Regions from separate parts of the Mesorhizobium sp. Pch-S genome, predicted to be linked through region 2. Evidence: riboswitches for the same ligand, from Rfam matches in the RefSeq annotation. Region 2 holds a riboswitch; the other holds the start of a gene.
What was found. Region 2 has a riboswitch for cobalamin ahead of C1M53_RS23305 (ribonucleoside-diphosphate reductase subunit alpha). Riboswitches for the same ligand answer to the same signal wherever they lie in the genome.
Positions count from the first base shown of each region.

Region 1 (14,390 bases), 110 kb from region 2:
GCTTTTCCCGCTGATCGATACCGTCATCCTGCTCTCCGTGCCGGTCGAGACAGCCATGCAAAGGGTGTCGGCACGAACCCCTGACGGTTATGGTCACATCGAAGAGGAACAGCGCAAGATTGCCGAACTGATCGCCACGGTCGAGCCGCTGCTTCGGGAGTCTTCCGACCACGAAATCGATTCCAGAGGACCGGTCGAAAGCACCGCCGACCGTATCCTGGAGCTGGCCTAGCACCACCCGCTCCTTTCCGTGGAATTGGTCACCGGCTCGATCCGGATCACGACAGCGATAAATCTTGCGGATCGACGACCGCGAGCTCTTCGAAATATCGCCGCAGCGTACTGGGTTCGCGTCCAAGAATGGCACGCAGGGTCAGGCTGTTTCCGGCAGAGCCGAATTCCGTGTAGGACTCAAATACGCGTGCGAGTTGCGCCAGCGCATCGCCTTCGAAAGGCGGTTTGGCGACGGCCGCCCACGCCTCGAAGCTGAGTTCCACCGGCTCGATCACCCGCCCAAGCAAGGCACTCATCAAGGCGGCAATCTCGATGCGATTGTGCATCCCATCGGCGGCAAGCTCGAAAGAGCCATAGGCAAGCTGATCCTCAGTCAATGCCTTGGCCGCAACTTCGGCGACGTCGCGGTAATCGACGCGCGCCAGCCGCGCGGTGTTCGAAAAAGGTTCCGCGAAGACACCGTTGCGGACCACGGCCTGCCAGGCCGGGGCGATGTTCTGGAACAACGTTGCCGGGTAGAGGATGGTGTAGTCCAACCTGGAGCGCAGCAACGCCTCCTCCACCGGCAGTTTGCTGGCATGATTGGCCAGCCCGTTGGCTGGGTGGATGACGGACGAAAACACGAACTTGCCAACTCCCGCGCGCTTCGCCGCATCAACCATGGCAATACCAAGTGCTGGTTCGTCCGCCACGAAGGGCGGGCCGACATGGTAGACCCCGTCTATTCCCTTGAGCGCGCCGTCGAGGCTTCCGGCATCGCGCAGGTCGCCATGCACGATTTCCGATGCGCCGTTGCCCCGTGCCGCTCGTGCAGCCGCTGCGTTGCGCACCAGCGCCCGCACAATGAAACCACGCCGGGCAAGCTCGGCGGCGACATAGCCACCGCTACGGCCGGAAGCGCCCACCACGAGCACGGTTTTCCCGTTCAGATCAGACATCGGTTTACCTCAGGTTTTGGAACCATATGCCTGTGAAGATCGGTCTCTCGTTTGCCGGTTGGTAGGCCGGTCATCTGTGATACGGTCTCCCGAAAATCGGAGAGCCAGCATGGATCGGTTTGATGACGTCGAAGCGTTCCTCGCGATCGTCGAACGGGGCAACCTGTCAGCCGCCGCCCGCCATCTCGGCCGTTCGCTGCAGGCGGTCAGTCGTTCGCTGGCCACTCTTGAAAGGAGTGTCGGCGTGGAGCTAGTTCGCCGCACCACGCACAAGGCGCAGCCCACGGAAGCCGGGCATGACTTCTACCGCCGGGTGAAACCGGCGTTTCTGGAAATTGTCGAAGCCAGGATCGAAGCCGGGAACCGCAGCGCCGAACCTTCCGGGTTGCTCAAGGTCGGAGCACCGGAACTGTTCGGACATCGCTATCTTGTCCCGATCCTCGCGCGTTTCATGGAAATGCACCCCAGGCTGGAGATCGAACTCAATCTTTCGAACCGCTTCGTCGACCTTGCCGAGGAAGGGCTGGACCTCGCCATCCGTATCGGCGAACTGCCGGATTCGGACTTGAAGGCGCGCCGGCTCGGCATCATGCGCCGGGTCGTTTTCGGCGCGCCGTCCTATTTCGAAAAACGCGGGCGCCCCTCCCATCCGCGAGACCTGGCCGAACATCACTGTGTTTTCCGCAACACGGATCGCGATGCCGGTGCCTGGCAATTCCAGGAAGGCGGCAGGCCATTGACCGTGAAGGTCGGTGGGCGGCTGCATCTCGACAACGCGGCTGCGAGCCACGCAGCAATCGCCATTGGCCTCGGCATAGGCCGCGTGCCGCTCTGGCAGATCCAGGATCTTGTCGACAGCGGCACAGTCGAGGTGATTCTGGAGGAGTTCGAACAGCCGGCGGTTCCGGTCCACATCGTCTGGCCGGCCGCCCGCCTGCCGCTTGCCAAGACGCGTCTTTTCATCGACTTCCTGGCAGCCAATCTGCACATTCAAAGGCGAGAACGGGATTGTATAGTGGCTTGACGTCGGCTCGGTGGCCCAAGCCACCATCACGCTTGCGACGCGATCCGCCGTTGCGGCGCGTTGACAGCGCCACCCGCCCAAGCCTAAATCCGGCAAAGACGGTCTCCTCCCTTCACGGGGAGGAGCGAAGAGGGAATGCGGTGCGGGGCAAAAGCCTCAAGTCCGCGGCTGTCCCCGCAACTGTGAGCGGCGAGCCAAGGCCGAGAGCCACTGGGGTTTTCCCGGGAAGGCGGCACCGAGGCACCGACCCGCGAGCCAGGAGACCTGCCGTCTGACCAGAATCCCAACGCCTGGCGGGTGTCCCGGGCAAGGAGCCTGATTTGGATCACGACGATAATTTCTCGGCCGGGACGACGACAGCGGATGTGGAAACCGCGCCCGTTACCGTCATCGTCTGCTCGTCCTGTCGGGATGAGAACGGCTCTGATGCCCATCCCCGTGCCGGCGCTCTGCTGGCCGAAGCCACCCGCGCCGCAGCTCGTGACCGCCACTCCATTGAAGTGCGAACAGTCGAGTGCCTCGGGAACTGCAAGCGCCGGCTTTCGGCGGCACTGCTGCGCAACGACTGCTGGAGCTATGTCTTTGGTGACCTGACAGTCGGATCGGGTTCCGACCTCGTCGCCGGAGCAGAACTTTTCGCGACATCGCAGGACGGCCTCATTCCATGGCGAGGCCGCCCTGACTCCCTGAAGCGCGGCCTCGTCGCGCGCATCCCTCCCCTCGCTGTTTTGAAGGACCAGATATGACCGCTTCCGTTTCCCGCGTCCCCTGCACCGTCGTCACCGGCTTCCTCGGCGCCGGCAAGACAACGCTGATCCGCAACATCCTCGAAAACGCCAAAGGCAAGCGGCTGGCCCTCATCGTCAACGAATTCGGTGACGTCGGCGTCGACGGCGAGATCCTCAAGGGCTGCGGTGTCGACACCTGCCCTGAGGAAAACATCGTCGAACTCGCCAATGGCTGCATCTGCTGCACGGTCGCCGACGACTTCGTACCGGCGCTCGACCAGATCCTGGCACGCACGCCGAAGGTTGACCACATCCTGATCGAGACCTCCGGCCTCGCACTGCCGAAGCCACTGGTGCAGGCCTTCCAGTGGCCGACGGTCAAGAACCGCGTCACCGTGGATGGTGTCGTCGCCGTGGTCGACGGCCCGGCACTTGCCGAAGGACGCGTAGCCTCGGACATGGACGCGCTCGCCGCCCAGCGTGCCGCAGACGACTCACTCGACCACGACGATCCGGTCGAGGAAGTGTTCGAGGATCAGGTCGCCTGCGCCGACCTGATCATTCTCTCCAAGAACGATCTGCTGGACGAGGCCGGTGCGGCTCGGGCCAATGCCGTGCTGAACGAACATATCGCACGCGCGGTCAAGGTGGTGCCGACCGCACAGGGCAAGGTCGATCCGTCAGTACTGCTCGGCCTCGGCCTCGCCGTCGAGGATGACATTGAAAACCGCAAGAGCCATCATGATGGCATGGGTGACCACGAGCATGACGATTTCGACACCTTCGTGGTCGAAATCCCCGCTGTTGCCAATCCGGAGGATCTCGCTCGCCGTGTCGCGGAGGCCGCGGACAGGGAAAACGTGCTGCGCGTAAAGGGTTTCGTCGAGGTCGACGCCAAGCCGATGCGTCTGCTGCTGCAGGCTGTGGGGCCACGCGTGAACCACTATTACGATCGCGCCTGGACGGCTGAGGACGACCGCCGCTCGCGGCTGGTCGTGATCGGGCTGAAGGGTCTCGACCGCCCGGCCATCGAGAAGATCCTGGTAGGATAAACCTTGCACATCCTGACCACCACCTCCGCCTCGCTCGACGATATCGCCGAGCCGGTCGATCTGCGCCAGCAGCCGGCGGAGATGGTGGCGCTGTCTTTCACCGACAGCGATCTGGCCGGATTGGCGTCCGCCTGGCAGGCGGATGCCGAAACCCTGCCCTCGATGCGGCTGGCGGCGCTGCGCGACCTTCGCCACCCGATGTCCGTCGATCTGTGGATCGACAGCGTCGCACGGCACGCCAAGGTGATCCTGGTACGAATCCTGGGCGGCTACGACTGGTGGCGCTACGGCTGCGACCAGCTTGCCGCGACAGCCCGCGCCAGGGGCATCAAGCTGGCGCTGCTGCCCGGCGAATCCCATGACGAAGATCCGCGCCTCACGGAAGCCTCCACTCTGCCTGCCGAAGAGCTTGGCGCCTTGCTTGCCTATTTTCGCCAGGGTGGACCGGCCAACATGTCTGCGCTGGTCAATCAGCTGGCTCGGCTTTGCGGCCACGACCGGGTTGTCGCCCAACCGGTCGAACTGCCCAAGGCGGGGTTTTATCAGCCGGGCGTCGGTGTCGTCGACGCGCCTCCTCCGACGTTCACCAGCAAACCCGCCGTCCCCGTCCTCTTTTATCGTTCAATGCTGCTCGCGGCCGATGCTGCCCCCATCGATGCCTTGGCCGCAGCGCTTGAAGTGCGCGACGTCATGGCCGTGCCCATCTTCGTGCCCAGTCTGAAAGACCAGGCGGCTCTGGGGTTCGTCGAAAAGGCGTTCAGCACTCTGAACCCTGCCGCCATCGTCACCGCCACCGCCTTTGCTTCCGGTGCTGAACCTGGGGCCGAAACCCTGTTCGACCGTGCCGGCGTGCCGGTGTTCCAGGTCATTGTCGCCACGACGCGCCGCGACGCCTGGGAGACCAACCAGCGCGGCCTGGCACCGGCCGATCTTGCCATGCATGTCGTACTGCCGGAACTGGATGGCCGCATCCTGGCCGGCGCGATCTCCTTCAAGGCCGAACTGGGAGCAGATACCGAGCTCGCCTTCCGTGCTTTCGCCAACAGGCCGGAGCCCGACCGCGTCGAGCGTGTCGCCGATCGCATCGCCGCGCATATCCGGCTTCAGCGAGCGGCCCCGGCCGAACGGCGTCTTGCCATCCTTGTTCCCGACTATCCGAGCGCTCCGGGTCGTACCGGCTATGCCGTCGGGCTTGACGTGCCCTCCTCCGTGCTCGCCATGCTGCATGACCTTAACGATGCCGGCTATTTCGTTGAGAAGATTCCTGAATCCCCACGCCGGCTGCTCGACCTTCTGGAAGAGGCCGGCCAGCGCCTGGCGGCCAACGACTACGCCGCGCTTTCCAGTGACCTGCCGGCAGATGCGCGCCAGACCGTATCCGACGCCTGGGGCGAAGCCGGCGGATCCCATTTCCCGTTTCGCGCCGCGACGTTCGGCAATGTCACCGTGGCTCTGGCACCGGATCGCGGCCGTTCCGCCGACCGCCGCGCCGACTATCACGATCCAACGCTGCCGCCGCGCCACGAGTTGGTCGCCTTTGGACTCTGGCTTCAGAAATCACTTGGGGTCCATGCGATCATCCATGTCGGCGCGCACGGCACGCTGGAGTGGCTGCCCGGCAAGACCGTTGCCCTCGGTCCGAACTGCTTCCCGGAAATCGTCACCGGCGCGCTGCCGGTGATCTATCCGTTCATTGTCTCCAATCCCGGCGAAGCCGCGCAAGCCAAGCGCCGCATCGCCGCGGTTACACTCGGTCATCTGCCACCGCCTCTGACCGACGCCGGCCTGGATGATCACCAGCAGGAGCTGGAACGACTGGTCGATGAATACGCCCAGGCGGATGGGCTCGACCGCCGCCGGCGCGACCGGTTGGCCAGGCTGATCGTCGAAACTGCCGCGAAAACCGGCCTAGCATCGGAGGCCGGTGTGGCCAAAACCGACGCCCCCGATGAAGCGCTGCGCCGCATCGACGCCTGGCTCTGCGATCTCAAGGATTTTGCGGTCAAGGACGGGCTGCACGTCTATGGCCGCTCCGTGGACGGCGAAGCCGACCCTTTGCGCCTGCAAAGCGCGACCAACGAAAAGGCGGCACTGCTCGCGGCCCTCGATGGCCGCCATGTCGCCGCAGGCCCGGCGGGCGCACCTGCCCGCGGCCGCACCGACGTCCTGCCCACCGGCAGGAACCTGTTCACTGCCGACCCGCGCACCATGCCGACGCCGACCGCTTTCGATCTCGGCAAGGCAGCTGCCGACGAGATCGTGGTTAGCTACATGCAGGGCCATGGCGACTGGCCGCGTGCTCTGGTCATAGACCTGTGGGGATCCGCGTCCCTGCGCACGGGTGGCGAGGAGATCGCGCAGGGCCTGGCGTTGATGGGATGCCGGCCGCAATGGGATGCCGCCACCGGTCGCGTCACCGGGATCGAAGTGTTGCCGCCGGCCACGCTCGGACGGCCACGTGTCGACGTCACTTGGCGCATCTCCGGCCTGTTTCGCGACATGTTCCCAACCCAGATTGCCCTGATCGATGCGGCAGCACGCGCTGTCGCCCAGCGAGACGAGGACGACAGCGAGAACCCGCTCGCGGCGGCAACGCGTGCAGCAGGCCGGGTCGAACCGCGCATCTTCGGCTCCTCGCCAGGCACCTATGGCGCCGGCCTGGAGGCGATGCTTGCCAGCGGCGAATGGCGTCGCCGCGAGGAGCTTGGCCGAGCCTATCTTGAAGCCGCCTCGCACGCTTATGGCGGAGCCGACGGCGAAGGCTCGGCAGTGCCCGGCGCCTTTGCCGGACGCATCGCCGAAGCCGATCTGCTTGTCCACACCGGCGACGATCCGGGGCGAGACATCCTCGAAGGTTCGGCCGATGTCGCTTTCATCGGCGGCTTCTCCGCGGCGGTCGCTGCGCTTGGCACAAGCGCCGACGTCATCGTGCTTGACACGACGGATCCTGCAAGGCCGAAACCACGCTCGGTATCGGAAGCCGTCACGCGCGTGGTGCGGGCCCGCGCCGTCAACCGCCGTTTCATCGAGGGACAGATGCGGCACGGACCGCGTGGTGCCTCGGAATTCGCCGAGACGGTTGATCGCTTGATCGGCTTCGCAGAGACCACCCAGGCCATTGCCGGCGATCTGATCGGCGCCGTGCACGATGCCTATCTCGGCGACGAGGCGGTGCGCGCGTTTCTGCTTGCCGAGAACCCTCAGGCCGCCAAATTGATTGCCGAGCGTTTTCGATCGGCCAGGCAGCGTGGCCTGTGGCACCCGCTGCGCAACTCGGTCGACGACGATCTGGCCGCCCTGATCGCAGAAGCTCAAGGTCGTGTGCCAAAGGGAGCGGAGGCGGCCGAATGAACGCCCTCCAGCGCCGCGGCGCCTGCCCCGCCTTGTCGACGCCGATGCAGACCGGCGACGGGCTTCTGGTGCGTCTCAATCCGGTTGCTGGAGGACTTTCTCCCAAGGCTCTGATCGGACTCTCGGAATCCGCCACGCGGCATGGCAACGGCATCATGGAAGTCACCGCCCGCGGCTCGATCCAGATCCGCGGCCTGACCACTGCAGGGGCCGGCCAGCTGGCCGCGGAGGTGAACGCGTTGGGCATCGCCGTGCGAACCGGCGTTCCGGTCGAAACCGGCCCGCTGGCCGGGCTGGACATGCACGAGATTGCCGATCCGCGCCCACTCGCGGAAGCCCTGCGCAGGGCGATTGAAAAAACCGATCTGGCAGGCAGGCTCGGGCCGAAAGTCTCCATTGTCGTCGACGGTGGCGGCGCCATCGGCCTGGACGCGATCCTGGCCGACATCCGGCTCGTCGCGACAAGGGACGGCAGCCAAGTAAGATGGCATCTTGCCATTGGCGGCACTGCGGCCACCGCACGGCCGCTGGCTTTGCTGGATGAGACAGACGCGTGCGATAGGACTTTGACGATCCTTCAAGCCATTGCCGCCATCGGGCGGGAAGGCCGCGCACGCGAGTTGAGCGCCACAGTCCTGCCCGCAGACGGCGCTGTACTAGCAGATCGGCAAAGCCGTCGAAGCGATTCTGCTCCCACTGGAATCCTTGCCTTGACCAACGATGCCCACGCCGTCGGCATCGCCCTGCCCTTCGGTTCGATGCCCGCCGAAACGATCGCAAAACTTTGCCTGGAAGCACGTGCACGCAGCGCCGTCGAAATCCGGCCTGCGCCGCGACGCACCCTGCTGTTCCTCGGGCTGGACGAAGAAGACCGTGTCGGTCTGCAGCAGGCCGCCCGTGGGCTCGGCTTCGTGACCGAAGCCGGCGATCCGCGCCTGCACATCGCGGCTTGCCCGGGCGAGCCTGCCTGCGCCTCCGGCCGGATCGCGACGCGCGAAATCGCCGAAACGGTGGCATCAAACCACGCCGCTCTGCTCGACGGCTCCTTCACCTTGCATGTTTCCGGTTGCGCCAAGGGCTGCGCCCACCCCGCGACGGCGGCCCTTACGCTGGTCGGCGGCGAAAACGGAGCCGGACTTGTCGTGGACGGGACGGCAAAGGCTCTTCCGCGCCGATACAGCCCGCGATATGAAGCCGCGCGCGGCCTTGGCCGCGTCGCCGCGCTGGCCGGCAGCGCCAGGCACGGCAACGAAACCGTGGCCGTCTGCCTCGCCCGGCTGGGTGAAGCAGCGATCACCGACGCCTTCGCGAGATTGGGTACGGATTGAGTATGGCCGCCTATGACTACATCCATGACGGCAACGCCATCTACGAGCGTTCCTTCGCCATCATCCGCGCAGAGGCCGACCTGTCGCGCTTCTCGGAGGCCGAGGCCGATATCGCCATTCGCATGATCCATGCCTGCGGCCAGGTCGAGGCGGCACATCATTTCGTCTTCTCGCCCGATTTCGCCAGTGCCGCGCGTGACGCGCTCAAGGCAGGTGCACCGATCCTGTGCGACGCCGAAATGGTGTCGCATGGCGTTACCCGCGCCCGCCTGCCGGCGGGCAACGACGTGATCTGCACCCTGCGTGATCCCCGTACCGCCGACATCGCCAAGGCGATCGGCAACACGCGTTCGGCCGCGGCCATAGATCTGTGGACCGACCGGCTAGCAGGGGCTGTGGTGGCGATCGGCAATGCGCCGACCGCACTGTTCTACCTCCTTGAGAAACTACGCGACGGCGCGCCGAAGCCGGCCGCGATCATCGGCATGCCGGTAGGATTTGTCGGCGCGGCCGAATCCAAGGATGCGCTGGCCGAGAATTCCTACGGCGTGCCGTTCGCGATCGTTCGCGGCCGGCTGGGCGGCAGTGCCATGACCGCTGCCGCGCTGAATTCACTGGCGAGGCCCGGCCTGTGAGCGCGTCGGCAAAAGGCCGCCTGATCGGCGTCGGCACCGGCCCCGGTGATCCCGAACTGATGACGCTCAAGGCCGTGCGTGCGCTGGCCGCGGCCGATGTGGTGGCGCATTTTTCCAAGCGCGGCGCCAACGGCAATGCCCGTACCATTGTCGGTGCACATCGTCGGCCAGACTGGATCGAGCTGCCGCTGGTCTACCCGGTCACCACCGAGATCGACAAGGACAGCGACGACTACAAGGCGGCGATCACCGGCTTTTACGAAGAGTCGGCGACGCGGGTCGCCGAACATCTCGACCAGGGCCGCACCGTCGCCATCCTCTCCGAGGGCGACCCGCTGTTCTATGGCTCCTATATGCACCTGCATGTGCGCCTTGCACATCGCTACCCGACCGAAGTCATTCCGGGCGTGACGGCGATGTCGGGCTGCTGGTCGGCCAATGGGCTGCCGATCGTGCAGGGCGACGATGTGCTGACCGTGCTGCCCGGCACGATGAATGAGTTCGAACTGACCCGGCGGCTGGCCGACACCGATGCCGCCGTCATCATGAAGGTTGGCCGCAACCTGCCGAAAATCCGTCGCGCGCTGGAAACCACCGGCAAGCTTGCACGTGCCATTTATGTCGAACGCGGCACCATGCCCGGTTCGGTCTCCATGCGATTGCAGGACAAGCTGGACGACAAGGCGCCTTATTTCGCAGTGGTGCTGGTCGCAGGTTGGTCTGGCCGCCCGGAGGTTAGCCTGTGAGCGGCCGTCTCTATGTCATCGGCCTCGGCCCCGGCAACGCCGACCAGGTCACGCCGCAAGCCAGCCACGCGGTCGCGGAGGCTACGTTCTTCTATGGCTACAAGCCCTATGTCGACCGGCTTGAGCTGAAGCCGCATCAGACCCCGGTCGCCTCCGACAACCGTGAGGAACTGGCGCGCGCCAAGGAAGCGATCGTCAAGGCCGCTGAAGGTCATGCTGTAGCCGTCGTCTCCGGTGGTGACCCTGGCGTCTTCGCTATGGCCGCGGCGGTGTGCGAGGCGATCGAGGAAGGTCCTGCCGAATGGCGTGACATCGACCTGCAGATCGTGCCGGGTGTTACCGCGATGCTCGCCGTAGCTGCGCGCGCCGGCGCTCCGCTCGGCCACGATTTCTGCGCCATCTCGCTGTCCGACAATCTGAAGCCATGGGATTTGATCGAACTCAGGCTGCTCGCCGCGGCCGGCGCGGGTTTCGTGATCGCGCTCTACAATCCGATCAGCAAGGCCCGTCCCTGGCAGCTCGGGCGCGCCTTCGAGGCGCTCGCCGCTGTTTTGCCAGGCACCACGCCGGTGATCTTCGGTCGCGCCGCAGGCCGTCCCGACGAGCGCATCGAAGTCGCCTCGCTGGCTTTCGCCCGCGCCGACATGGCGGACATGGCAACCTGTGTGATTATCGGATCGCCTGAAACCCGTATCATCAAGCGCAACGGCAAGCCGGCGCTGGTCTACACGCCGCGTTCGGCGACGGGACGCAGAGAATGATCGACCATGACCAGCAGCTCCGGGACGCCTGGCGCCGAAGCTACCGTCGGCAGGATGGGCCTGCGGATCATCACCACCTCGATGCCGAGTGCCCGCGCCGCGGCGATCTTGCCGTAGGTCGCTTCACCACCGCTGTTCTTGCAAACGACGACGTCGATGCCGTGTTCGAGCAGCAATCGATGCTCGTCCGCCTCGCGAAACGGTCCACGCGCCAGAAGATAGTCGACATGCGGAACGCCGAGCGGCGGCTCGACCGGGTCGACGCTGCGCAGCAGATAATGGTGCTGGGCTGCGCTCTCGAAGGCGCCGACGTCCTGGCGCCCGAGCGCCAGAAAGACACGCCGGGCGGGCAGGCCCAACGCGACGGCGGCAGCGGCAGCATCGTCCACTTCAGTCCAGCGGTCGCCTTCTCTTCGCTCCCAGCCGGAGCGCCGCAGCGCCAGGATCGGCACGCCGGCAAGTTGCGCGGCTTCGGCGGCGTTGGCCGAAATACGCGCCGCGTATGGATGCGTCGCGTCGATCAGCAGATCTGTCCCGGTGTCCCGCAGATAGCCAGCCAGGCCTTCGGCGCCGCCGAAACCGCCGACGCGCGTCGGCACCTGCTGGGCCAGCGGATTCTCCGTGCGGCCCGCCAGCGAAAGGGTCAATTCGACATCGGGCCTCGCTGCCAGATGGCTGGCCAGTTGCCTCGCCTCGGTCGTGCCGCCCAGGATGAGAATACGGTGGGACATCATGCCTGCTGAGAAAGAAACGCGTGCCTTGCCAGCCTGGCTCGCCATCGTCGGCATCGGCGAGGACGGTGTAGCGGGTCTGGGCGACGAGGCCAAGCGGCTGATCGCCGAGGCCGAGTTCGTCTTCGGCGGCAAGCGTCATTTCGAACTCGCGGGTTCCCTGGCCACCGGCGAGATGCACCCGTGGCCGACACCTTTCGATCCGGAGATGGACGCGGTTCTCGACCGCGCCGGCCGCCGCGTCTGCGTGCTGGCTTCCGGGGATCCGTTCTTCTACGGCGTTGGGGTGACGCTTGCGCGTAAAGTGGCCGCCGCCGACATGGTGGTGGTGCCTGCCCCCTCATCCTTCTCGCTCGCAGCGTCACGACTTGGCTGGGCACTGCAGGACATCGAGACGATTTCCCTGCATGGTCGCCCGCTCGATCTCATCAGGCCTTTGCTGCAACCCGGCGCGCGGATCCTGGCTCTGACCTCTGACGGGGCGGCACCATCCAGGCTGGCAGCGCTACTCTCCGAACTGGGATTCGGTCCGTCCCGGCTGACTGCACTGGAAGCACTGGGAGGTCCGGACGAACTCGTCCGCGGCTCCCGCGCCGATGCCTTCAATCTCAAAAACATAAATCCGCTCAACATATTGGCGCTTGAAATTGAATCGGAAACTCAGGCGCGCATCCTTCCCTTGGCGTCCGGTCTCCCGGATGAACTGTTCGAGACCGACGGTCAGATCACCAAGCGTGAAGTGCGCGCCATAACGTTGTCCGCGCTGGCGCCACGCCGGGGTGAGGTGTTGTGGGACATCGGCGCAGGCTCCGGCTCCATCGCCATCGAATGGATGCTGTCGCATGCTTCGCTGCGCGCCCTCGCCATCGAGGCCAATGCCGAACGCGCCGAGCGCATCCGGCACAACGCGGTTGCTTTCGGCGTGCCGGAATTGACGGTGATCGAAGGCGAGGCTCCGAAAGCACTGTCCGGCCTCACGGCACCCGATGTCATCTTCATCGGTGGCGGCGGCACCGATGCGGGCGTGTTCGATGCCGCCCTGAAAGCCTTGCCTCCCGGCGGCCGCTGCGTCGCCAATGCGGTCACGCTGGAGATGGAGGCGCTGCTGGTCGCCCGTCAGGCGGAACTGGGCGGCACGCTGACCCGCATCGCCATTTCGCGCGCCGCACCCGTCGGCACAATGCAGGCCTGGCGACCCGCACTGCCGGTGACGCAATGGAGCTGGGTCAAGCCATGATCGTCGCGGGCATTGGCTGTCGCAAAGGTGTGGATACCGCCGGTGTTCTGGCGGCGCTGGACGCGGCCCTTCACAGCCACGAACTCGACCGCTCCGCGCTCTCCGCACTCGCCACCACCAGTTTCAAGCGGAACGAGGCCGCGATCTTTGCCGCTGCGGAGCGGCTCGGCCTCGAGGTGATCGTCGTCGAAGGCTCCGATGAGAGCGACGACACTCTCACCCGTTCCGATATTTCCCGCGCCGTTGCCGGCTCGTCATCCGTTTCGGAAAGCGCGGCACTCGCGGCGGCCGGCAAGGATGCGCGCCTGCTGGGTCCGCGCCTCATCACAGGCGCCGTTACCTGCGCCATCGCTGTCAGTGGAGCCTCGGCATGACCGTGCATTTCATCGGCGCCGGCCCGGGCGCTGCCGATCTCATCACCTTGCGCGGCGCAAGGCTGCTCGCGTCCTGCCCGGTCTGCCTCTATGCCGGTTCGATCGTGGCGCCGGAACTGCTCCAGCATTGCGCGCCGGGAACGCGGCTGGTCGATACTGCGCCGATGTCGCTCGACGAAATCGAGGCCGAATACGTCGCCGCCAACAAGGCTGGGCAGGACGTGGCGAGGCTGCATTCCGGCGATCTCTCGGTGTGGAGCGCCGTCGCCGAGCAGATCCGCCGGCTCGAACGCAACGGCATCGCCTACACGCTCACCCCCGGCGTGCCTTCTTTCGCCGCAGCGGCGGCCGCGCTCAAACGTGAGCTGACCATCCCGGAAGTGGCGCAAAGCCTGGTGCTGACCCGCGTTTCGGGCCGCGCATCCAAGATGCCGCCCGGCGAAACCTTGTCAGCTTTCGGACGGACAGGCGCAACGCTGGCGATCCACCTCGCCATTCATGCCATCGAGCAGGTGGTGAAGGAACTGACCCCGCATTATGGCGGCGATTGCCCCGTCGCCATCGTCTTTCGCGCCAGCTGGCCGGACGAGCGCGTCATCCGGGCGACTTTGGAGACCGTCGCCGCCATACTCGCCGCCGATCCGATCGAGCGCACCGCGCTGATCTTCGTCGGGCGTTCGCTGGCCGCAGAGGACTTCACCGAGAGTTCACTCTACGACGCCTACTACCAGCGCCGCTTCAGGAACCGGCTATGACGCTTTCCGCTACGCTCGAAAAGCTCACCGCACACAAGCCGCAACTTGAGCCCGGCCATGTCTGGCTGGCCGGCTCCGGCCCGGGCGACCCCAGCCTGCTGACGCTGGAAGTGCTCTCTGCGCTCAGCCAGGCCGATGCGCTGGTGCATGACGCGCTTGTCTCGCAGGAGATCATCGACGTCGCCGGGCAGGCTGAAAAATTCTATGTCGGCAAGCGCGGCGGCCGGCTGTCCATCCCGCAAGGCGACATCAATAGCCTTCTGGTCAAGCTCGCCAGGGAAGGTCGCAAGGTGGTACGCCTGAAAGGCGGCCACCCCTACGTCTTCGGACGTGGTGGCGAGGAAACGCTGGCATTGATCGAACACGGCATTCCTTATCGTGTCCTGCCCGGCGTCACCTCAGCCTTTGGCGGGCTGACCTCGGCCGGCATTCCAGCGACCATGCGCGGCATCAACGGCGCCATCATCCTGGCAACCGGCTTTGCCGCGGTCTCCGA
Region 1 covers NZ_CP029562.1:5,084,739-5,099,128, reverse strand. Annotated here, with positions in the region: gene C1M53_RS23805 (shikimate kinase) at 1-232, shown strand, start outside; gene C1M53_RS23800 (NmrA family NAD(P)-binding protein) at 279-1,172, opposite strand; gene C1M53_RS23795 (LysR family transcriptional regulator) at 1,282-2,196, shown strand; cobalamin riboswitch at 2,279-2,483, shown strand; gene C1M53_RS23790 (DUF1636 family protein) at 2,517-2,942, shown strand; gene cobW (cobalamin biosynthesis protein CobW) at 2,939-3,976, shown strand; gene cobN (cobaltochelatase subunit CobN) at 3,980-7,327, shown strand; gene cobG (precorrin-3B synthase) at 7,324-8,655, shown strand; gene C1M53_RS23770 (precorrin-8X methylmutase) at 8,658-9,290, shown strand; gene C1M53_RS23765 (precorrin-2 C(20)-methyltransferase) at 9,287-10,036, shown strand; gene C1M53_RS23760 (precorrin-3B C(17)-methyltransferase) at 10,033-10,797, shown strand; gene C1M53_RS23755 (cobalt-precorrin-6A reductase) at 10,761-11,528, opposite strand; gene cbiE (precorrin-6y C5,15-methyltransferase (decarboxylating) subunit CbiE) at 11,530-12,765, shown strand; gene C1M53_RS23745 (cobalamin biosynthesis protein) at 12,762-13,139, shown strand; gene cobM (precorrin-4 C(11)-methyltransferase) at 13,136-13,894, shown strand; gene cobA (uroporphyrinogen-III C-methyltransferase) at 13,891-14,390, shown strand, end outside.
Region 1: linked by a shared signal. The riboswitch ahead of C1M53_RS23790 (DUF1636 family protein) and the one ahead of C1M53_RS23305 (ribonucleoside-diphosphate reductase subunit alpha) in region 2 are both predicted to bind cobalamin.

Region 2 (14,390 bases):
GAGCAACATCGAGACCGGTCGCACCGTCTCCTTCCGCGGCTTCAACGACGGGCTGTCGGCCGACTATGATGCCGGTGCCTTCCAGGCCTTCGGTGAACTGGGCTATCGCCTCGATGCGGCCGGTGCTGCCTTCGAGCCGTTCGTCAACCTCGCCCATGTCAGCCTGCACACCGACGGCTTCACCGAAAAGGGTGGTGCGGCGGCCCTCAGCGCCGAGGCGCAGACCACCAACACCACCTTCTCCACGCTCGGCCTGCGTGCCTCGACCGACTTCATGCTCGGCTCGGTCGCGGCATCGGCTAACGGCACGGTCGGCTGGAAGCATGCCTTCGGTGATACCACGCCGTTCTCGAAGGTCGGCTTTGCCGGTTCCAGCCTGTTCACGGTGACCGGTGTGCCGATCGCCAGGAACACCTTCGTGCTGCAGACCGGCCTCGACATGAAGGTGACCGACAACGCCACCATCGGCATCTCCTACAATGGCGAGTTCGGCTCCGGGTCGTCGACCAATGGCGTCGACGCAAGGCTCAGCGTGAAGTTCTGAACCAGGAAGGCTCAGGGCCGGCCCATCCGGTTCTGAGCCAACCTGCCTGCGGCATTCAGGACGCCTGCTTTCAGGAGCCAACGATCGCTGCGACGAGCCTGTCGTCGTCAGCCTGCTCGATTTCGGTGACCCGCGGCGGATCGGCATGATCCATCGCCCCGAGCAGACAAACGGCGCGTTTGCCATCGCCGCGGGTCGACAATGTCTCCCAGCGGTTCATCAGCATCCCATAGGTGAGGACGCTGTGAAAACCGGCGCGGGCGCGACGGTCGAGTGCCGTGAAAGCTGACCGCATCGCGGCTTCGTCACCGGGGTTCTCCAGTACGAGGTAGCCGATATCATCGAGGATGCATGGACGGCCGACCGCCGCCGCAATGCCAAGGCAAGCCCAGGCCGTGTCCGTTGCCAGCATATGGCTTGCCAGCGAGACCGGATCGACGCGCAGATAGGTCAAGGCCGAGAGCAGGATTTCTGCTGTCCAGACATCGTGCAGCCGCGTGTTGTTCACGTCATCCGGCCACTGTCGTCCCAGCGGCGCCGGATCACCTGTCGCGAACCAGTTCAGCGCCGCCCGCGTGAAGACATCGCGCAGGGCGTCCTGTTCGGCCTGCGGCCAGGACAGCAGGCCGAGCCTGGCGATCTGGCCGGGCAGCATCGGGTCGGGTCGCGTGTCGAACGCCGCGCATTCGAGCGCCCGCGGCAGCCAGTGCCGGAACGTCGCAATGCCGCCCGAGCAGTTGGGATGCTCGAAATAGATCGGTGAAAAACGGGCATAGTCCGCGGTGCGCACGGCGCGCGAGCCGCAGATCTGTTCCTCCTGTTCAGGCGTGAAGCACTGCCGGCAGAAACCGCGTGGCGCCCGATAAGAGGCAAACGCCGCATAGACCTGATCAAGGCAGGCCCCGGCCTCCGGGACGGAGTCGTCGAATGGGAAGAACAGCTGCATGATTTCGATCTTCAGCGGCGTTTATCGACCGCTGAATATCAGGCGCGACCAGCGAGTGGCCAGTTTTATGCAGTGCGGTGCCGACAAAAAGGTGGCAATGCAATGTCCGGCTGTAGTTTGCGCCCGAAGCATTCGTGCAGCCGACCGGCGCACTCAATCGACTGCCGGTGGCAGACCGCCAGGCGGCTTGACCCTATCCTCGGGCAATCTGTGAGGCCTCCGCCCCGCGCTTCAGGACAGGCACGCAAACCTGCTGCTCGATCCCGGCAAGGCGCGCCACAGCGACATCCACCCCGTAGAGGCTGCTGAGCGCCATGGGCGTCAGAACCGCATCCGGCGTTCCGGAGGCGACAATCGTTCCGGCACTCATTAGGGCGACGGTGCCCGCACAGGCGAAGGCGTGGCCGGGCTCGTGCGTCGAGAGCACGACGGCGATGCCCTCGCCCGCAAGGGCCAGAATCTGGTTCAGGATGCGCGCCTGGTTGCCGAAATCGAGGCTGGCCGTCGGCTCGTCCATGACGATCATGGCGGGGCGCTGCGCCAGCGCCCGCGCGACCAGCGTCATCTGGCGCTCACCGCCACTGATCGCGGTATAGGGATGGTCGCTCAGATGCGCGATGCCGAGCTGGGAGAGCGTCTCGTGCACGATCGCCCTGTCGCCGGCCGACGGCCGGTCGAAAGTGCCGATCCTGCTGGCGCGCCCCATCAAGGCAACGTCGAAGACGGTGAAGGGGAAATGGGCAGCCGTGGCTTGTGGCACATAGGCGACACGCTGCGCGAAGTGGCCGCGCGACAAGCTGGAAACAGCGATGCCGTCCAGCTCCAGCCGTCCGCCGAGTGCCGGCAGCAGACCAAGCAAGGTCTTGAAGAGGGTTGTCTTGCCGCAGCCATTCGGCCCGAGCAGGCAGAACACTTCGCCGGCCGAAACCGAAAAGGTGGCGCCGTTGCCGACACGTTTTCCCGGATAGCCGAAGGCGAGATCGACGGCGCTCAGCATCAGGCCCAGCCCCTTGCCGACTTCACCAGCAGCCACAGGAAGAACGGTGCGCCGACGGCCGCGGTCAGGATACCAAGTGGGATTTCGATGCTGGCCGCATTGCGGGCCAGCGTGTCCATGAGCACCAGGTAACCTGCCCCCAGCAGCAGGCTGGCCGGCAGCAGCCGTGTGAAATCGGGACCGACAAGGGCACGTGCCAGATGCGGCACCAGCAATCCGATCCAGCCGACGATGCCGGAGACGGAGACGGCAGCCGACGTCATCAGCGTGGCGGCCACGATCAGGACCAGCCGGATCCTTCCCGTTTCGACGCCGAGCGCCCGCGCCTCTTCATCGTCGAGCGTCATCAGGTTCATGCGCCAGCGCAGCAGCACCATCGGGATGAGGCCGATCACCATCACCGGCAGGATCGAGATGAGGTCGCCGCGGGTGACGCTGGCGAGACTGCCGAGCAGCCAGAAGGTGATGGCGGGCAACTGGTTGTAAGGATCGGCCAGCACCTTGAGCAGCGAGATGCAGGCACCCATCAGGGCCCCGATCGCAATGCCGGCCAGCACCAGCATCAGCATCGGGTCGCGCCCGCGTGCCGCGCTGCCGATGCCATAGACAAGCCCTACCGCGGCCAGCCCGCCGGCGAACGACAGGCCCTGCACGGCAAGCACCGGCAGCGAAAAGAAGATGCCGCAGATGGCGCCGAGGCTGGAGCCAGCAGAGACGCCCAGAATGTCGGGGGAGACCAGCGGATTGCGGAACAGCCCCTGATACACCGCCCCGCTGACGGCGAGCGCGGCCCCGACCAGAAGTCCGCACAGGACACGCGGCAGACGCACGTTCCACACCACCGTATCGACGATCGTCGGCAGGCCGCTTTCTGTACCTGCCAGCCTTGCCGCGACGACCCGGAAAGCCTCAGGCAGGCTGACGCCGTATTGGCCGAAGGAAAGCGCTGCCACCACCACCAGGAACAGCGCCAGACATGCGGCGATCCAGCCGGCCGTACCCTTGCCGGCCGCCCTGACGGCGGCTGCTGGAGACTGCGTCATCTTATGGTTTTGGTCGGGCATCCGCGAGCAAGGCATCCAGCTGCTGGTCGGTCAGCTCGACATGGTAGAACGATTTGTAGAAGGAACGCACGGTTGCCGCCATATCGCCCGACGATTTGCCGGGATAAAGAACCGAGACCAGCCACGGCACGCCGACAAGCCGGTTGATGCCGGGCGGTGAATCGAACCAGCCGAACGGAACCGTCGGCGTGTGGTAGACACGCCCCTTCTGGACCGCTCCTATGCCTGCCCAGGACGGATCCTTCACAACGGCCGCCCGGGCGTTCGCGTCGAGTGTCAGGATCACATCGGGGTTCCAGGCAAGGACCTGTTCCAGGGATACATTGGCCAGGCTGCCCTTGCCGGCCGCGTCGGCGACATTCCGGGCGCCGACCGCGCCGAGGATCTCGGTGGTGATCGACCCGGCCAGTCCGGTCTCCAGGCCTTTCGGGCCGCGCCCGTAATAGACTTTCGGACGCTCGTTCGCCGGGATGGTCGCCAGCAGCGCATCGAGGTCCTTCAGCGTGGTTTCGGCGTAGGCAGCGAGTTCCTCACCGCGCTGCGATACGCCCAGCAGCTCGGCTGTCTTGCGCAGCGTTTCCGGCGACTTGGCGAACGAGCCGTCGATCAGGACGTAGGGAATCCCGGTCTGCTCCTGCACCCGGTCAGCCAGCGACGCGTATGTCGCGTCGACCGTGCCCACATCGATGATGATGTCCGGTTTCAGCGACAGCACAAGTTCCAGATTGGCCGTATTGCCCTTGCCGGTCAGCCGGCCATGGGCGGGCAGATCCCTGTAGGGCGACGCCAGGAATTCCTTTTCCACCGCGCTCGGCTCGCGCACCCAGCCGACCATCTTGTCGGGAGCCAGCACATACAACAACACGGAGGCCGGCGGGCCTGCCGCCAGCACGCGCTCGACATGGTCAGGCAATGTGACGGAACGCCCCGCGGAATCGACGATCGTGCGGCCCGCGGCCTGGGCGGAAGCGGCCATGCCGAAGCATAGCAGCAGTAGCACCTGCGAGAGCCGCGCCAGAAATCCCCGTCGATCCATTCGTGTTCCCTCGCACGCTTCGAAATCAGCACGATAGTTATTTCTGTTCTGACATATCGGTCAAGGAAGAGGATTGCTGGCCTATCGCAATAAACTCTTTAACGCAGAGCGTTGCCTTGACGGGATGCGCGTTCTTTGTATTTGTCCGTATATTACGCCTACAAATTGAGAGGACGACCTGTCGTCACGTTGGCGGCAGGCCCGTCCGGTCGGGGCCTTGAGGGGGATTTTCATGAAGCGACTTTCGTCGACGACTTTGCTCGTCCTTTTGACAACCACTGCCGCACTGCCTGTTGCCTATGCGCAGCAACAAGGCGGAGCCGTCGAACAGAAAAAAGACGATGCACCGGCTCCCCCTGCCCGCATGGCAACATCGCCGGTCTTCGAGCTGGGCGAGATCGTCGTCTATGGCGCCGCCGCCGGCGCCTCCTCCGACATCGGCGGCCAGTCGGTGTCGCGCAGCGTCGTGACGGCAACGGACATCCACAAGAGCAACCGCAACACGCTGGACGATGCGCTGGCAGCCACACCAGGTGTCGAGGTCTCCAACACGGGCGGCAGCCGCAATGAAAGGCTGATCTACGTCCGGGGCTTCGACCGTTTCCAGGTACCGCTTTATATCGACGGCATCCGTGTCTACCTGCCGGCCGACAACCGTCTCGACTACGGACGCTTCTTGACGCCGGACCTGTCCGAGATCCAGGTGCAGAAGGGCTATGTCTCGGTGCTGAGCGGGCCCGGCGGCATGGGCGGCGCCATCAACCTCGTCACCAGGAAGCCGACCAAGGAATTCGAAGGCGAACTGCGCACCGGCATCGACATCAGCAACATCGGCGACCTTGCCGCGTTCACGACGTCCGGCTGGGTCGGAACCAAGCAGGAGAAATTCTACCTGCAGGCCAGCGGTTCATTCCGCAACAGCGACGGCTGGTTCCTGCCGCAGGGCTTCAATCCGGTTCCGGTCGGCATTGGTGGGCCGGTCGAGGATGGCGGTCGCCGGAACTTCTCCAAAGTTCGTGACTGGCGCGCCAACTTCAAGCTCGGCTACACGCCGAACGAGACCGACGAATACGTCATCAGCTACACCAAGCAGCAGGGTGAGAAGGCAGCCCCCTACAGCATCTACGAACCGGTGCGTGGCATCACGCGCACGCCACTGCCGGCGGGCGCCGCCTACCAGCGCGACTGGGAATGGCCGCGCTGGGACATCGACTCGCTGGCCTTCTATTCGCACACGCAACTCGGTGATGAGTCCTATGTGAAGACCAAGGCCTACTACAACACCTTCTACAACCTGCTTTCGGCCTATGACGACTCGACCTTCACCAGCCAGAAGCAGGCGCGCGCCTTCAACAGCTACTATGACGACAGCGCCTATGGCGTCAGCGTCGAGGCCGGAACCGAACTCATCCCGATGAACACGCTGAAAGGCGCAGTTCACTACCGCCGAGACGACCATACCAACTGGGATCACAACCAACCGGGCGCTTCCGCTTTCGTCGACCCGAAGCAGACGAAGCTGGAGGACACCTGGTCGGTGGCGGTCGAAGATACCTTCCACGCAACCGAGAGCTTGGATTTCGTCGGCGGCATCAGCTACGACAGGAACAAGCTGGTCAAGGCCCAGAAATACGACTCGGCCAGCAAGAAGATGTCCGAATACCCGCATGGCGGCAGCTCGGCGTTCAACTGGCAGGGAGCGGCGATCTATCGCTACAGCGACGCGTCGGAATTCCACGCCAGCATTTCCTCGCGCACACGTTTCCCGACGCTGTTCGACCGGTTCAGCACCCGCTTCGGCGACGCGCTGCCGAACCCGGATCTCAGCCCCGAGCGCGCCGTGAACTACGAGCTCGGCTGGGCCGGCAAACCGACCGAAATGCTGAAGATCGGTGGCTCGGTGTTCTACAGCGACGTCTCCGACGTGATCCAGTCGGTGAGCGTTGGTGGCGGAAAGGTCCAGAGCCAGAACATCGGCGACGGCCGTTACTACGGCGCCGAAGTCTACGGCGAATGGGATGTGCTTTCCAACCTGACCGTGGGCGCGAGCTACACCTACCTCAAGCGCAACATCTCCGACCCGATCAGGCCGGGCCTAAAGCCCATCGGCACGCCGGAGCACAGCGCCTATCTCTATGCCGACTGGGTACCGTACGAGAATTTCACCGTCTCGCCCAACGTCGCCATCTACAGCGCGCGCTGGTCGACGGACCGGCTGGAGACCACGTTCTTTGAAACCAAGGGCTTTGCGCTGGTCAATCTCAACATGAACTACAAGTTGAACGACAATTTCGAGTTCGACTTCGGCGTCAGGAACATCTTCGACAAGAACTACCAGCTCGCCTACGGCTTCCCGGAACAGGGTCGCACCTTCTACCTGAACTCGGCCATGCGGTTCTAGGCATGGCCAGGCCGGCGAGATCGCGCGCGCGGAAGTCCGCGCGCAGCGCCGGCCCTGCTTCGCCCGTCCCTGCGACCGACGACAGGACGGTGCCGGAAATTCCGGCGCCGCGGCCCGATGCCGACGACGCCCTCCCGACCACTGCAGCGCCGAAACCAGAGCCTGGCGAGGACCCGGCAAGCAACCGCAGCGCTGCGCAACGCTGGCTGCTGGGTGGCGTGGTCTCCATCGTGGCTCATATCGGCGCCGGGCTCTATCTCGCCGCGATAACCCTGCCTCCCGCCGCTGATCCAGGTATCGTCGACGCCATCTCCGTGGAATGGGTGCCTCCGGATGTATCCGAGGCTGCTCCCAAGACCGAGCAGCCCGCGGATGCGGCCGGCGAACCGGCAGGCTCCCTTCGTCAGCCCGATATCGAAAAAGCGCCTGAAATACCTTCGCAAGACGAACCGGCACAGGCCGATCCACTCCCCGAACAGGACGAGCCTCGGACGACCGAACCCGCGCCGCAGCCGCAACAGGAAACAGCGGAAACCAGGACCGAAGCAACTGAACCGAAGCAGGAAGTCACTCCGGGCCTGGAAGTTCTCCGCTCCGCGCAGGAAAACGCGCCAGCGGTGCCGGCCATCAAGAAGGCACCGGAAAGCAAACTCGCCCGCCCGGTCGAGAAGCCCGACGCCGCACGACAGCAAACTCGAAAGGCCGAGAATAAAAGCCGCGCTCACAAACCCGCACCAGCCGCGCCCGCCAGGCCGGTTCGCCAGCAACGCCAAAGCGCGCCGAAGAAGGCCGTGGCAACCGAGACATCCGGCCCATCTGAAAAGGCCGACCGACCGGCGGCGGCTTCGTCGCAGCAGACGGCGTTAATGGGATCCGCGAAGCCAGCCGGACGCAGCGCGGTATCACCGGCGCAATGGCAGGCCGAGGTCATCGCCCATATTCGCCGATTCAGGCAATATCCTCCAGGCGCCAGCGGCTCTGCATCGGTTCGCGTGCAGTTGCGCGTCAATGCCCAGGGCGTCGTCAGATCGGCTTCGGTCGCAGGCTCCTCCGGTAGCGCGGCCCTCGATCGCGCAGCGATCGAGACCGTAAAGCGGGCCTCTCCGGTGCCTGCTCCACCGACTGAAATAGCCCGCCCCTCGATGACGCTGGCGATCATGATCAGTTTCAAGCGGTGAGCCGCTGAAAATGCGTTGTCGGCAAATTCGCCATCACCCACACCAGTCGTTGACATCGAGTCGGCGTTCTATACTAGATATCGAAGTCGAGGTTCTCCCGAGTCGTCTGACTTGGGAGCTAAGAGGGAAGCCGGTGCAAAGCCGGTGCTGCCCCCGCAACTGTAAGCAGTGAGCCCGCGTCGAAGAATGCCACTGGTGCCGTAACGCACCGGGAAGGCCGACAAGGGCGACGACCTGCAAGCCAGGAGACCTGCCGCGACGAACGAGAACGAACCTCGGGCGGGGTGTCCCGGCGGTGCGCGTGGCCGGGCGTCGCTGCGTCCCGAATGGCCAATGCGTTCCCCCAGAATCCCCGCCCTCAACGCCACGGGGATGATATGGCAACGACTGCAGCACTCACCACGAACGGGGCTCCCAAAGCTCCCTTTATCGCCGAAAGCCACACCTCACCTCAGGCCGAGCCAAGCTATAAGGTGATACGCCGCAACGGCTCGGTGACACCGTTCGACGCAACGAAGATCGTGGTGGCGCTGACCAAGGCGTTCCTCGCCGTCGAAGGCTCGACTGCGGCAGGCTCGCGGCGTGTGCATGACGTTGTCGAGGATCTGGCCGGACAGGTGGTTACGGCGCTGACGCGCCGCTTCGAGGCCGGGCGCACCTTCCACATCGAAGAGATCCAGGATCAGGTCGAACTGGCGCTGATGCGCGGCGAACACCACAAGGTGGCGCGCGCCTATGTGCTCTACCGCGCGGAGCGGGCGCGCGAGCGCCTGGCCGACAAGGCAGATGCGGTCGTGCCGGGCGGTTCGCTCAATGTGAGGGGCGAAGACGGCACGCTCGCACCGCTTGACGAGGCCCGCTTCGCGCGCGTGGTCGAGGAGGCCTGTGCCGGGCTCGACGCGGTTTCGCCGGAAGCCATCCTCACCGAGGCACGCCGCAATCTTTATGACGGCATCACCCTGGATGAACTGTCGCTAGCGCCAATCCTGGCCGCGCGCACCCTTGTCGAGACCGAACCGAACTATGCCTTCGTTTCGGCCCGCCTGCTGCTCGACCGCCTGCGCCGCGAAGCGCTCAGCTTTGTCACCGGCCGCCCCGAACAGGCAACGCAGGCCGAGATGACGGGCCGCTATGCTTCCTATTTCCCCGAATTCATAACAACCGGCATCGAGGCCGAGCTGATCGATCCGGAACTCGGCCGCTTCGACCTCGCCCAGCTTGGCGCCGCACTGAAGCCGGAGCGCGACCTGCAGTTCCAGTATCTCGGCCTGCAGACCCTTTACGATCGCTATTTCCTGCACACCAGGGGCAAGCGTTTCGAGTTGCCACAGTCCTTCTTCATGCGTGTCGCCATGGGACTGGCGGTGCGCGAGATCGACCGCGAGGCACGGGCCGTCGAGTTCTACGACCTCCTGTCCTCCTTCGATTTCATGGCCTCGACGCCGACGCTGTTCAATTCCGGCACGCTGCGGCCGCAGCTGTCATCGTGCTTCCTGACCACCGTCGCCGACGATCTCGACGGCATCTTCAAGGCGGTCAAGGACAATGCGCTGCTCGCCAAATATTCCGGCGGCCTCGGCAATGACTGGACGCCGGTTCGCGGCCTCGGTGCTCATATCAAGGGTACCAATGGCGAGAGCCAGGGTGTGGTGCCGTTCCTGAAGGTGGCGAACGACACCGCGATCGCCGTCAATCAGGGCGGCAAGCGCAAGGGCGCCGTGTGCGCCTATCTGGAAACCTGGCATGTCGACATCGAGGAATTCCTCGACCTGCGCAAGAACACCGGCGACGACCGCCGCCGAACGCATGACATGAACACCGCCAACTGGGTGCCGGACCTGTTCATGGAACGGGTCGAGGGCAACGGTGAATGGACGCTGTTCTCTCCCGACGAGACGACGGACCTGCATGACCTTTACGGCTCCGCCTTCCGGCAAGCCTACGAGGCCTATGAAGCGAAGGCCGCCGCCGGCGGGCTCAAGGTGTTCCGCAAGGTCCGCGCCGTCGACCTCTGGCGCAAGATGCTGACCATGCTGTTTGAGACGGGACATCCCTGGATCACCTTCAAGGACCCCTGCAACATCCGCTCACCGCAAGGGCATGTCGGCGTCGTGCATTCGTCCAACCTGTGCACCGAAATCACGCTGAACACGTCGAAGGACGAGGTCGCCGTCTGCAATCTCGGCTCCATCAACCTGGTCAACCACGTTGCGGAAAAGGGGCTGGACCTCGATCACCTCGCAAGGACCGTCAGCGTCGCCATGCGCATGCTCGACAACGTCGTCGACATCAATTTCTACACCATCCCCGAGGCGCGCCGTTCCAACCTGCGCCACCGGCCGGTGGGGCTGGGGCTGATGGGTTTCCAGGATGCGCTGCAGCTTCTGCACATCCCCTATGCTTCGGATGAGGCGGTCGCTTTCGCCGACGCCAGCATGGAGGCGATTAGCTACCATGCCATCTCCGCCTCGGTCGATCTTGCCGCCGAACGCGGCCGTTATCCGAGCTACGATGGATCGCTGTGGTCGAAGGGCATCCTGCCGATCGATTCCATTGCCCTTTTGGAAAAGGCACGGCCCGGCGTTGAGATGGATGCGTCTTCGACGCTCGACTGGGACGCGCTGCGCAAGCGGGTCAGGAAATCCGGCATGCGCAACTCGAACTGCATGGCGATCGCGCCGACCGCCACCATCTCCAACATCTGCGGCGTGTCGCAGTCGATCGAACCGGGCTACCAGAACCTCTTCGTCAAATCGAACATGTCCGGCGACTTCACCGTGGTGAACCGCAGCTCGTGCATGATCTCAAGGCGCGCGGCCTGTGGGACGAAGTGATGATTTCCGACCTCAAATATTTCGACGGCTCGCTTGGCCAGATCGACCGGGTCCCGGACGACATCAAGGCGCTCTATGCGACCGCTTTCGAGATCGATTCTTCTTGGCTGATCGACGCCGCCTCCCGCCGCCAGAAATGGATCGATCAGGCGCAGTCGCTCAACCTCTACATCGCCAATCCATCGGGCAAGAAGCTCGACGAACTCTATCGCCTAGCCTGGCGCAAGGGTCTGAAGACGACCTACTACCTGCGCTCGCGCTCGGCGACGCATGTCGAGAAGTCGACGCTGAAGGGCACCGACGGCAAGCTCAATGCCGTCTCCGCGGTGGTGGCCGCGGCACCGGCCGCGCAAGCCATCGTCATCCATGCCGATGCGGCGTGGGGCAAGGCCTGTGCCATCGATGATCCCGAATGCGAAGCCTGCCAGTAAGCAGCAGAGAAAAAGAAGGAGACAACAAGATGCTCGACTGGTCAGAACCGAAAGCCCAGCCCAAAGCCATCATAGATCTCGCGGCGGATATGCCACCCGTTGCCGCCGCCACCGGCCTCGGCGAGATCGATCGCAGCGGTGCCCGAGTTTCCGTCGACGAAAAACGCATGATCAATGCGCGTGCTGACGTGAACCAGCTGCTGCCGCTGAAATACCGCTGGGCGTGGGAGAAATATCTCTCCGGCTGCAACAACCACTGGATGCCGACCGAAGTGTCGATGCAGGCCGACATCGCGCTGTGGAAGTCGAAAGACGGCCTCACCGACGATGAAAGGCGCATGATCAAGCGCAATCTCGGCTTCTTCGCCGCATCGGAATCGCTTGTCGCCAACAACATCGTGCTTGCCATCTACCGGCATCTCACCAATCCGGAATGCCGGCAGTATCTGCTGCGCCAGGCCTTCGAGGAGGCTATCCACACCCATACCTTCCAGTACATCGTCGAAAGCCTGTCGCTGGACGAAGGCGAGCTGTTCAACATGTATCGCGAGGTGCCGTCGATCACCGACAAGGCGGCGTGGGCGCTGCAGCACACGCAGCATCTCGACGATCCGGACTTCCGCACGGGCACGCTGGAAGCGGACCAGGCCTTCCTGCGCGACCTCGTCGCCTTCTATGTCATCTTTGAAGGCATGTGGTTTTACACCGGCTTCGCACAGATCCTGTCGCTCGGCCGGCGCAACAAGATGGTCGGCATTGCCGAGCAGTACCAGTACATCCTGCGCGACGAGTCCATCCATCTCAATTTCGGCATCGACGTCATCAACCAGATCAAGATCGAAAACCCGCATCTGTGGACGAAGGCATTCCAGGAAGAGGTGCGCGGCATGATCGCGGATGCCGCGGAACTGGAGGCCTCGTACGGCCGCGATACCATGCCGAGAGGATTCCTCGGGCTCAACGCGGCGCTGTGCGAGCAGTACATGCATTTCATCGCCAACCGGCGCTGCGCCCAGCTCGGTCTTCACCCCGTGTTTGCGGAAGCCGACAACCCGTTTCCATGGATGTCGGAAGCGATGGACCTGAAGAAGGAAAAGAACTTCTTCGAGACCCGCGTCATCGAGTACCAGAACGGCGGAGCGCTGGCATGGGACTGAACGTCGAGCCACGGCAAATCGCCGGACAGTCGGCAGCGCTGCAGCAGCCGGAAGACGTGTTCCTGTCGTGGCTGCTTGCGCAACCCGTCGGCGCGGACCTTGCTGCGGCGGCGAACATCGAGATCGCCAGACTGCAGCGATACCAGGGAGACCATCCCGGACCGCGCCGGCTCGTCGAGCTTTTCGAGGCCCTGCAGGGGTCGATCGCCCCAGGATCCGCGATCCGACAATGAGGCGCAAGGTCCTCATCGTCGGGATCGGTGCCGGCAATCCGGATTTCGTGACGGTGCAAGCGGTCAATGTCCGCGGCCACGTGACCCTGTTCTTCATTCCTTATCACGGGCCTGGCGAAGGCCCTGACAAGGGCGCCGGCAAGGACCTCGCCAGACGCATGAAGGACCCTGCCCGCCTTCGTGCGGAGATCATCGAACTCTATGTGCGGAACCGGCCGTTCCGCACCACTTCCTACAAGGAACCGCAGCACAGGGACGGCGGCGTGGAACCTGCTGACGACCTTCGGCATGCCGGTCTCTCCTTCGAGGAACTGGATGCTTCCGAGTGCGGGGCATTCCTGGTCAGGAGCGGGTTTTCGCTGATCGAAACGCTGGCACGTATCCTGCAGCGACTGCGATCGAGCGGAGATTTCGAGCTGGACTATGAGGTGATCCCCGGCAACAGCGGCATCCAGGTGCTGACGACGGCGCACAAGGTGGCGTTGTGCAATGTCGGCCGATCGATTCTGACGGCGACCGGGCGTTCGCTTGCTGGCGGTTTCCCAAACAACGCCGACACCATCGTGTTCATGCAGCCTGCCGCCCCGGCGGCGGACACCGTCGGCGGCCACAACGACGTGCATTGGACCCTCTATGCCGGCATGCCGGACGACATGCTCGTCTCCGGCAGGCTGCGGGAGATCGTCGGAGGGCTCGAACAGGTTCGCAACGAAGCGCTCGACGGCAAGGGCTGGATTGTCGAAGCCCTGCTCCGGAAGAAAGGCGCGCACGGCAGCTAGGAGAAGACCCGGCTTCAGCCCGCTTCCTGCAGATTCTTATTGCAAACAATTCTCATTTGCATCAAAGGTCGAATGCAAATGAGAATTAGTCGCAACTAGGAGGCATTCATGCATGATGGGATGAGACGGTCGATCCTGGCCGCAGCGATGGGAATGGCCGTCAGTGCCGTCCTGGCGATCGCACCGGCGGCCGCGCAGGAGAAATTCAAGGCCGTTACCACCTTCACGGTCATCGCCGACATGGCGAAGAATGTCGCCGGCGATGCCGCCATCGTGGAATCGATCACCAGACCAGGCGCCGAGATCCACAATTATGCGCCGACGCCGGGCGACATCCAGCGCGCGCAGGGCGCGAAGCTGATCCTTTGGAACGGCCTCAATCTCGAATTGTGGTTCGAGAAGTTCTTCCAGAACCTGCATGACGTGCCGAGCGCTGTCGTTTCTCAAGGTGTCGAGCCGATGGGCATCACTGAAGGGCCCTACACCGGCAAGCCCAATCCGCACGCCTGGATGTCGCCCAAGAACGCGCTGATCTACGTCGACAACATCCGCGACGCCTTCATCAAGAACGATCCGGCCAATGTCGATACCTATCGGGCCAATGCCGAGGCCTACAAGCAGAAGATCGAGGCGACGATTGCGCCGATCCGCCAGAAGCTCGAGGAGATCCCGCAGGACAAGCGCTGGCTGGTGTCGAGCGAGGGCGCCTTCAGCTACCTGGCCCGCGACTTCGGCATGCAGGAGCTTTATCTGTGGCCGATCAATGCCGACCAGCAGGGAACGCCGCAGC
Region 2 covers NZ_CP029562.1:4,975,931-4,990,320, reverse strand. Annotated here, with positions in the region: gene C1M53_RS23340 (autotransporter domain-containing protein) at 1-544, shown strand, start outside; gene C1M53_RS23335 (hypothetical protein) at 615-1,490, opposite strand; gene C1M53_RS23330 (ABC transporter ATP-binding protein) at 1,684-2,490, opposite strand; gene C1M53_RS23325 (iron ABC transporter permease) at 2,487-3,530, opposite strand; gene C1M53_RS23320 (iron ABC transporter substrate-binding protein) at 3,532-4,587, opposite strand; gene C1M53_RS23315 (TonB-dependent receptor) at 4,820-6,988, shown strand; gene C1M53_RS23310 (TonB family protein) at 7,078-8,166, shown strand; cobalamin riboswitch at 8,239-8,439, shown strand; partial or broken gene C1M53_RS23305 (ribonucleoside-diphosphate reductase subunit alpha) at 8,544-11,431, shown strand; gene C1M53_RS23300 (ribonucleotide-diphosphate reductase subunit beta) at 11,521-12,588, shown strand; gene C1M53_RS23295 (hypothetical protein) at 12,579-12,821, shown strand; gene C1M53_RS23290 (SAM-dependent methyltransferase) at 12,818-13,600, shown strand; gene C1M53_RS23285 (metal ABC transporter substrate-binding protein) at 13,709-14,390, shown strand, end outside.